DNA from 2 places in the Enterococcus eurekensis genome. Region 2 is predicted to be linked to the other one. Evidence: riboswitches for the same ligand, from Rfam matches in the RefSeq annotation. Region 2 holds a riboswitch; the other holds the start of a gene.
What was found. Region 2 has a riboswitch for thiamine pyrophosphate ahead of ACFO3L_RS10025 (thiamine-binding protein). Riboswitches for the same ligand answer to the same signal wherever they lie in the genome.
Positions count from the first base shown of each region.

Region 1: another riboswitch for thiamine pyrophosphate. It lies ahead of thiT (energy-coupled thiamine transporter ThiT); the one in region 2 lies ahead of ACFO3L_RS10025 (thiamine-binding protein).

Region 1 is NZ_JBHSGT010000054.1:93,615-97,521, forward strand. It holds gene ACFO3L_RS08785 (ABC transporter ATP-binding protein) at 1-1,715, opposite strand, end outside; TPP riboswitch at 1,915-2,015, shown strand; gene thiT (energy-coupled thiamine transporter ThiT) at 2,075-2,665, shown strand; gene ACFO3L_RS08795 (hypothetical protein) at 2,810-3,577, opposite strand; gene ACFO3L_RS08800 (class A sortase) at 3,827-3,907, shown strand, end outside.
Region 2 is NZ_JBHSGT010000061.1:39,132-43,038, reverse strand. It holds gene ACFO3L_RS10030 (amidase) at 1-1,037, opposite strand, end outside; TPP riboswitch at 1,152-1,249, shown strand; gene ACFO3L_RS10025 (thiamine-binding protein) at 1,351-1,647, shown strand; gene ACFO3L_RS10020 (ABC transporter permease) at 1,616-2,419, shown strand; gene ACFO3L_RS10015 (ABC transporter substrate-binding protein) at 2,385-3,383, shown strand; gene ACFO3L_RS10010 (ABC transporter ATP-binding protein) at 3,389-3,907, shown strand, end outside.

The DNA.
Region 1 (3,907 bases), on a different contig from region 2:
CCTTTCTGTTGCGATTGATAAACTTCTTGATAAATCTGATTGTTTGCTAATAATTCGGCGGGTGTGCCAATGCCGTTAATTTGCCCTTCGTCCATAACAATCACAAGATCAGCTTTTTCAACCGAAGTGATGCGTTGAGCGATGATAATTTTAGTCGTATTTGGAATAGTTTCATAAAAAGCTGCTTGAATTAGAGCATCCGTTTTTGTATCAACAGCACTGGTTGAATCATCTAAAATTAATATTTTAGGATTTTTTAATAGTGCACGGGCGATGGTTAAGCGTTGTTTCTGTCCACCAGAGACATTACTACCACCTTGTTCGATATACGTATCATAGCCATCAGGGAAGCCTTGGACAAAAGAATCAGCTTGGGCTAAACGGCTAGCAGCGATAATTTCTTCATCCGTTGCATGCTCATTCCCCCAGCGTAAGTTTTCTTTAATCGTGCCTGAAAAGAGTACGTTTTTTTGTAAAACAACGGCGACGGCATCACGTAAGGCATGTAGACTATAGTCTTTAACATTTCGACCACCGACACGGATGTTACCGTTAGTCGCATCATAAAGTCGCGGAATTAATTGGATTAGGCTAGTTTTACCGCTACCGGTTCCGCCAATAATACCAACAGTCTGGCCAGATTGAACCGTGAAACTTAAATTCTTCAAGACAAGTTTATCTGGGTCATTCGTGTAGCTAAAATCAACGTTTTCAAATGAAATTGAACCGTCAGGGATTGTTTCAGTCGGATCTAACGGATCAGTCAAATCACTCTTTTCATCCAACACTTCAATCATTCGTTCAGCTGAAGGGCGTGAAATAATTAAGATGACAAAGACCATCGACATCATATTTAACGCAACTAAAATTTGCATGACATACATAAACATACTCATTAATTCACCAGTGGTCATTGAGCCGACAACGATTAGATTAGCCCCAATCCACGAAATAAGTAGTAAGGCTGTATAAATAGCAATTTGCATTACCGGTTGATTTAACGCTACAATTCGTTCTGCTTTTGAGAAAGCCTTGTAAATATCCTGAGAAACATCGCTAAATTTCTTCACTTCATGTTCTTCTTTGACATAAGATTTAACAATTCGAATTCCTTGTAAGTTTTCTTGTACAACTTGATTTAAACGGTCATAAATTCGAAAAACGTGTTTGAAAGCTGGGTGGGCGAATTTAATAATTAAAAACAACCCGATGGCTAAGAAAGGAATAACGATTAAAAAGACCATTGCTAGTTCACTATTTAAACGAAAAGCCATAACGAGAGAAAAAATAAAGAGTAAAGGGCTACGAACCAAAATTCGGATCGTCATTTGAAAGGCATTCTGTACGTTGGTTACATCGGTTGTTAGACGGGTTACTAAACTCGGTGTAGAGAATCGATCGATGTTTGAAAAGGAAAACTTTTGGATGTTTTCGAAGACTTGTTGACGCAAGTTTTTAGCAAAACCAGCGGATGCGGTAGCAGCATAACGGGCAGACAGCATCCCGAAAATGAGGGCTAGTATCGCACTGGCAATCAGGGCCGCACCAATCCATAAAATATCTTTTTGGCTGCGACCGTTAATCCCTCGATCGACAATCATCGCCATTAAAAGCGGAATGAAAATATCTAAAATCACTTCGAGCGTGACAAAAAGCGGGGTTAAAAGCGTTGCCTTTTTGTATTCGCCGACATGACTTAGTAATTTTTTAATCATAAAATACATACTCCTTAAATTTAATTTATTCAATGTAAGTGCTGATTAAGACGTCACTTAACATTATTCCTTTTGTTATTGTCGTTAATTTTATAGAAAAAGTCAATTATTGGAATTCACAAGCGAGCACAAAAATCTAAAGACTGTCTTTCTAAGGAAACTATGTTAGAATGTAATGGTATTAAAAATAGAATAGAATCTAATCACAAAGGGGAGCCTTCGAGCTGAGAATGAGTATTACTCTAAACCCTTCGTACCTGTTTCGGTTATGCGAACGTAGGAATTGTGACGAGTTGAAGTATAATATTATGCTTCTCCTTTGTGAATTGTGATGATTCTGCAAGGAGGAGTTTTTTTATATGCAAGGGAGAACAAGAGTGATGATGGAAGGAACAATCATTGCGGCATTGGCGATTACTTTATCGATGCTGCCAACGAATATCGGTTCCAGTTTTACGATTTCGTTAGGGCAAATTCCATTAACGATTTTTGCCTTACGACGGGGGTTGAAACCAGGATTGATGGCGGGATTTATCTGGGGGATCATTCATTTTCCCTTAGGCCAAATTTATTTTTTGAGTGTCCCTCAAGTATTAATTGAATATTTACTAGCCTTTTTATTTGCAGGATTTGCAGGGTTATATGCAAATCCATTGAAGCAAGCAATTGCTGAATCCAATCAAGGAAAAGCATTGCAGGCGATTGTTTTAGGTGGATTGGTTGGTGCACTGGCACGTTTCTTCTGGCACTTTGTCGCGGGGTGGATTTTCTGGGGTTCGTATGCACTTTGGGGCATGTCACCTGCAGTCTTTTCACTTGTAATGAATGGTATCAGTGGTTTAGCAACTGGGGCTGTAACGATAGTCGTGACGATTATTTTATATAAAATGGTACCAAAGTTGTTTATTCCAACCGATTCATTCGCGATTAAAACCGAAAATTCAAAATAAGAAAAAGGATGTGGCTGAAGTCGCATCCTTTTTCTTATACAAATTTTTGATTGCTCATCAGGTGAAAATAATACCGTGAAAGTGCGAATATTTAAAAGAGGATAAAAAAAGGAATGTAACATCGGTTACATTCCTAGTAAATGGCTAATTAATACCTATTAACTCATCTTCAACATCGAGTGTCCAAGATCCTAAATCTTTATGATAAATGAGGTAACCTAATAAATAATCGGCATTATTTGTTCTTTTTTTGATTGACAAAGGACCATCTTCTGAATAAAGCAATGGAATTTGCAACTCGTTTTTTGTTGATTCTGCTTGGTTAATAGCGATAATCACGCCTTCTTTAAAGGCTTCCTTGAGTGTTTTTAATAATTCAATGTTAATTTTTGCGACCGGTTGGGCTTTACGGAAAAAGGTTGTTCGTGCGTTTAATAATTCTAACGTCATATGATTAATTTTGAGGGCTAAAATGCGATAAAATTCATCTAAATAGCGATAATAAGTGCGATTGATGCCACCTTCAAGTTCAAAAAAAACAAAGTTGTTTTGTAATTTATAGAAAAAAGGTGAGTACAGGTGGGTTTTCATGTGACCAAAATATAACAATTCAGAAATTTCTAAAGGTGTTAACTCTTTCAACATATCTAACTCTGTGAAATCAATCCAACGTTTGTCTAATAAAGAGGAACTCTTGTGTAAGTTATCAAAATAGTGAGTAATGTCAGCATAGCCACGAATGATTTTCATCGTTGTGTGACTCTCAAATTCACCTTGGTCGCTACTTGCATTTAATAACAAAATATTTTTTGGCTGGTGGGTAATACCATGATAAAAATCGCGCGGTGTTATCCCTTGCGTTAAAACGGTATTGCTCGTCGTGTCCAAATGAACATAAAGTGGCGCTGTCATTTTCTCCCCTCCTATTTGTAAACTCTCTATTCTTTCATTTTACAATATATCAAAGTAAAATGCTTGTTTCTTTTCCGTTAAAATAAGATTACAAAACATTGTAGTAAGCGTTATCTTTTGTAAAATAATTTGGTAAAAAATAGTTCTGTTAGCAGTTAAGCATTAAAGAAAATAACGGATTAAAATCAAGTCATGTGTTAAAATGAATAACAAGACGATAAATGATCGAAAAAGGAGGGGAAGAGAAAGATGAAAGGTAAAAAAATTAAAAATTTGCTGATTAATAGTGGGCTGTTTCTTTTATTTTTAGTCGGATTAGCTTTAATTTTT
Region 2 (3,907 bases):
GAAGCGGATAATTTTTGACCGTACTGGTATAAGCCCCAAGTCATGAGTTCCATATCGTTAATCGTTAGTTCACGTTTTAATTGAGTAGAGATATTTTCAAACATCGCGGCTGTTTCAGCACCATTCATTTGATAATAAGAACGAATCAGTTGGTCGCCATTAACAGGATATTTAATTTCAAAGACATCATGTCCTTGGGCAGTTAAAAAAATAACCGCTTCTTCCACTGCATGAATGGCCTCTTTTGAAACAAGACTCCCAACAGGTGAGCTAGTTGAGAAAGCAATTCGTAGTTTTTTATTTGAAGGTTCATGATGAGCCCATTCCGTTTTTGGTGCTTGATAGGGAGCCGCATTTTCAGTGCCACGCATCGCATAGAAAAGGGTCTTCGTATCACGCATCGAAACCGTTAAGCCAAATGAAATGGATGCCCCTTGCCAACCGCGCCAACCGTCGGGACCGACAGGCATCGTGCCACGAGTTGGTTTTAGACCAATTAGACCATTGAATGAAGCTGGAATTCGAATGGAGCCACCGCCATCACTTGCGCCGGCAATCGGGAAAATACCCGCTGCGACTAATGCTGCTGCACCACCACTGGAACCACCAGCAGAACGAGATAAATCAGCCGGGTTACGTGTATCGCCATAGATTGTCGCATCGGTTACATTTTTAAAGCCAAATTCAGGTGCCGTACTTTGACCAATTGGAATCAAGCCAATCGATTCTAGACGTTGAACGAAGTGGCTAGTGAAAGGTGAACGAACGTCACGAAACAGGCGACTGCCAGCGGTGTTAAGCCAGCCTTTTTTCGTTTGACCAAGCATTTTCAAAGGAATTGGTAGTCCAGAAAATGGTAGCTCATCAAGATTGGGTGTACGGTGATATTGTTTTATGGCAGATTCTTTTTCAAATGTAACTAGGGCATTAATTTTGGGATTAATCACCTTAATTTTTGCCTCTAAGTGAGTAACGTATTCTTCAAATGATACTTGCTTTGTCTTTAATTGGTTAGACCAATATAAACCGTCTTTAATCATTTTTTCACCTCGTCCAATTATTTTTGACTCTTGTGTCTAGAATCAACATATCATATTTTACGTGCAATGGCTCGTAATGTCTGCTATACTATCGTCGAGCAAGGCAAATACATACAAATGCAGAGGGACGCGGCCGCGTTGAGAAGGTTAAACCTGACTCTTTGAACCTGTTGGTTAATACCAGCGTAGGGAGCATGTCAAATGAAAGTTCAATTTTTGATTGGATTCGTTTCGGCGTTTTCTCTATGTCTGGAGAAAACGCCTTTTTGTTTTGCTTAAAAATTTCAAATAAAGAAAAGAGGATGTCACAATGGAAGCAAGTATTGCGATTCAAGTTTTACCTAAAGTAGAAAGTACCGAAGAAACCATTCGGATTGTGGATGAAGTCATCGCTTATATTGCGAGCACAGGTTTAAACTACCAAGTGGGCGCGTTTGAAACGAGTATTGAAGGAGAGTTTGATACGTTGATGGAAATTATTAAGCAGTGTCAATTAATCGCGATTAAATCAGGTGCATCGGGCGTGTCTTCTTATATAAAAATTGCTTATCGTCCAGAAGGAGGCGTCTTAGGGATTGAAGAAAAAACGAAAAAGCACCAACATTAATTTTTCTTCAATTTTGACACTAATCGCTCTGTTATTGACTTGGCAAGTGATAACTTACTTTGAATGGATTCCAAACTTTATGCTCCCTTCACCCGTTCAAGTGGGCGAAGCACTCATTCATGATTTTCCTTTATTGCTGTTTCATACAAAAATCACACTCACAGAAGCCGCACTCGGTCTGTTATTTGGAGTGGTTTTAGGAGTGGTTGTTGCCATCTTAATGGATCATTTTCCACGTATAAGAGAAGCATTTTATCCGCTTCTTGTGTTAACGCAAACAGTACCGACAGTCGCTTTAGCACCACTTTTAACCATTTGGTTTGGCTTTGGCATATTACCTAAAGTCGTCTTAATCGTTATTACCATCTTTTTTCCCGTTGCAGTCGCAATGTTAAATGGTTTTTCATCTGTTGACTCGGATGAATTACGACTCATGCGGGCAATGGGTGCCAATCAGCGTCAAATTTTATGGCATATGAAATTACCAGCAAGTTTAGGTAACTTTTTTTCAGCTTTAAAAATTGGTGTAACGTATGCGGTGATTGGTGCGGTTATCTCGGAATGGCTAGGTGGCTTTGAAGGACTCGGTGTTTATATGACCCGAGTTCGTAAATCCTATGCTTTTGATAAAATGTTTGCGGTAATTTTTTTAATTTCACTGTTGAGTTTAATCTTAATGGTGTTTGTGAATGGAATCGAAAAATGGGCGATGCCTTGGAAGAAAGAGGAAGAAAAAAATGAAAATACAACGACTCGTTCTACTCGCAGTTAGCAGTTTATTTAGTTTAAGTGCTTGTAGTCAACCAACGAACCAGCAAATAGAAGAATCGTTAGAAAAAATTACTTTTGTCCTTGATTGGACCCCGAATACGAATCATACAGGTCTTTATGTCGCACAAGAAAAGGGCTATTTTGAAGAATTAGGTCTAGATGTTGAAATCGTACAACCATCAGAAGATTCTGCATCCATGCTCGTTGCAAGCGGCAAAGCCCAGTTTGGAATATCTGCCCAAGATTCACTCGCAGCTAATTATGCTTCGGAAAAACCATTGCCGATAACGACCGTTGCGGCAGTCTTACAACATAATACATCGGGGATTATGTCGCGCCAAGGGGAAGGAATTGATCGACCAAAAGGATTAGAAAACACGACTTATGCCACTTGGGATTCACCAGTTGAACAAGCGACCATTTCAAATGTCATGGCAGAAGATGGTGGTGATTTTTCAAAAGTAAAATTAATCCCGAATACAATTGTCGATGAACCATTAGCCTTGAAAGAAAAACAAACGGATAGTGTTTGGGTCTTTTATGGATGGGGAGGCATTGCCGCAGAAGTTGCTGAGGTACCAATCGATTATTTTTATTTCAAAGATTTGAATCCAGTCTTTGATTATTACACACCCGTTATTATTGCCAATAATGACTTCTTAAGCGAAAAAGGTGACGTCACAAAGAAATTTTTACAAGCAGCCAAAAAAGGATACGAATTTGCAATAGCATCGCCTAAAGAAGCCGCAGATGTATTATTAAAAGCCGCACCCGAGCTCAATCAAACATTGGTTTATGCAAGTCAAAATTGGTTAGCAAAACAATACCAAGCAGAAGCGACTGAATGGGGAGTGATTGATGCCAAGCGCTGGAATGATTTTTATCATTGGCTTGGAGAAAACCAATTAGTTGAAAAAAACATCCCTGAAAATACTGGTTTCACGAATGACTATTTAATGGAGTGAGGTAAATGTCAAAATTAGTCATAGAGAATCTTTCGAAAAGCTTTGGTGAACAAACAATACTGAATCAATTGAATTTTCATGTTGCTCAAAATGAAATTGTGAGTATTATCGGTCCGAGTGGAGTAGGCAAGTCGACGCTCTTTAACTTAATTGCGGGTTTGTTAGCACCAAGCAGTGGCGAGATTTTACTCGATAATCATCCGATTACTAACCAACCGGGAAATGTCGCCTATATGCTACAAAAAGATTTGCTGTTTCCATATAAGACGATTGAAAAGAATATCGCTTTACCTTTGATTTTAAAAGGAGTGAAAAAAGGAGAGGCGCTAAAACAAGCGCATTTATTATTAGAAGAATTCGACTTAGCACATGTTGCTAAAGCATATCCAAAGGCCTTGTCTGGGGGAATGCGTCAACGTATCGCCTTGGTGCGAACCTACTTGTTTTCGGCTAACTTTATTCTATTGGACGAACCGTTCAGCGCACTCGATCCTTTTACTAAAAAAGAAATTCATGATTGGTAC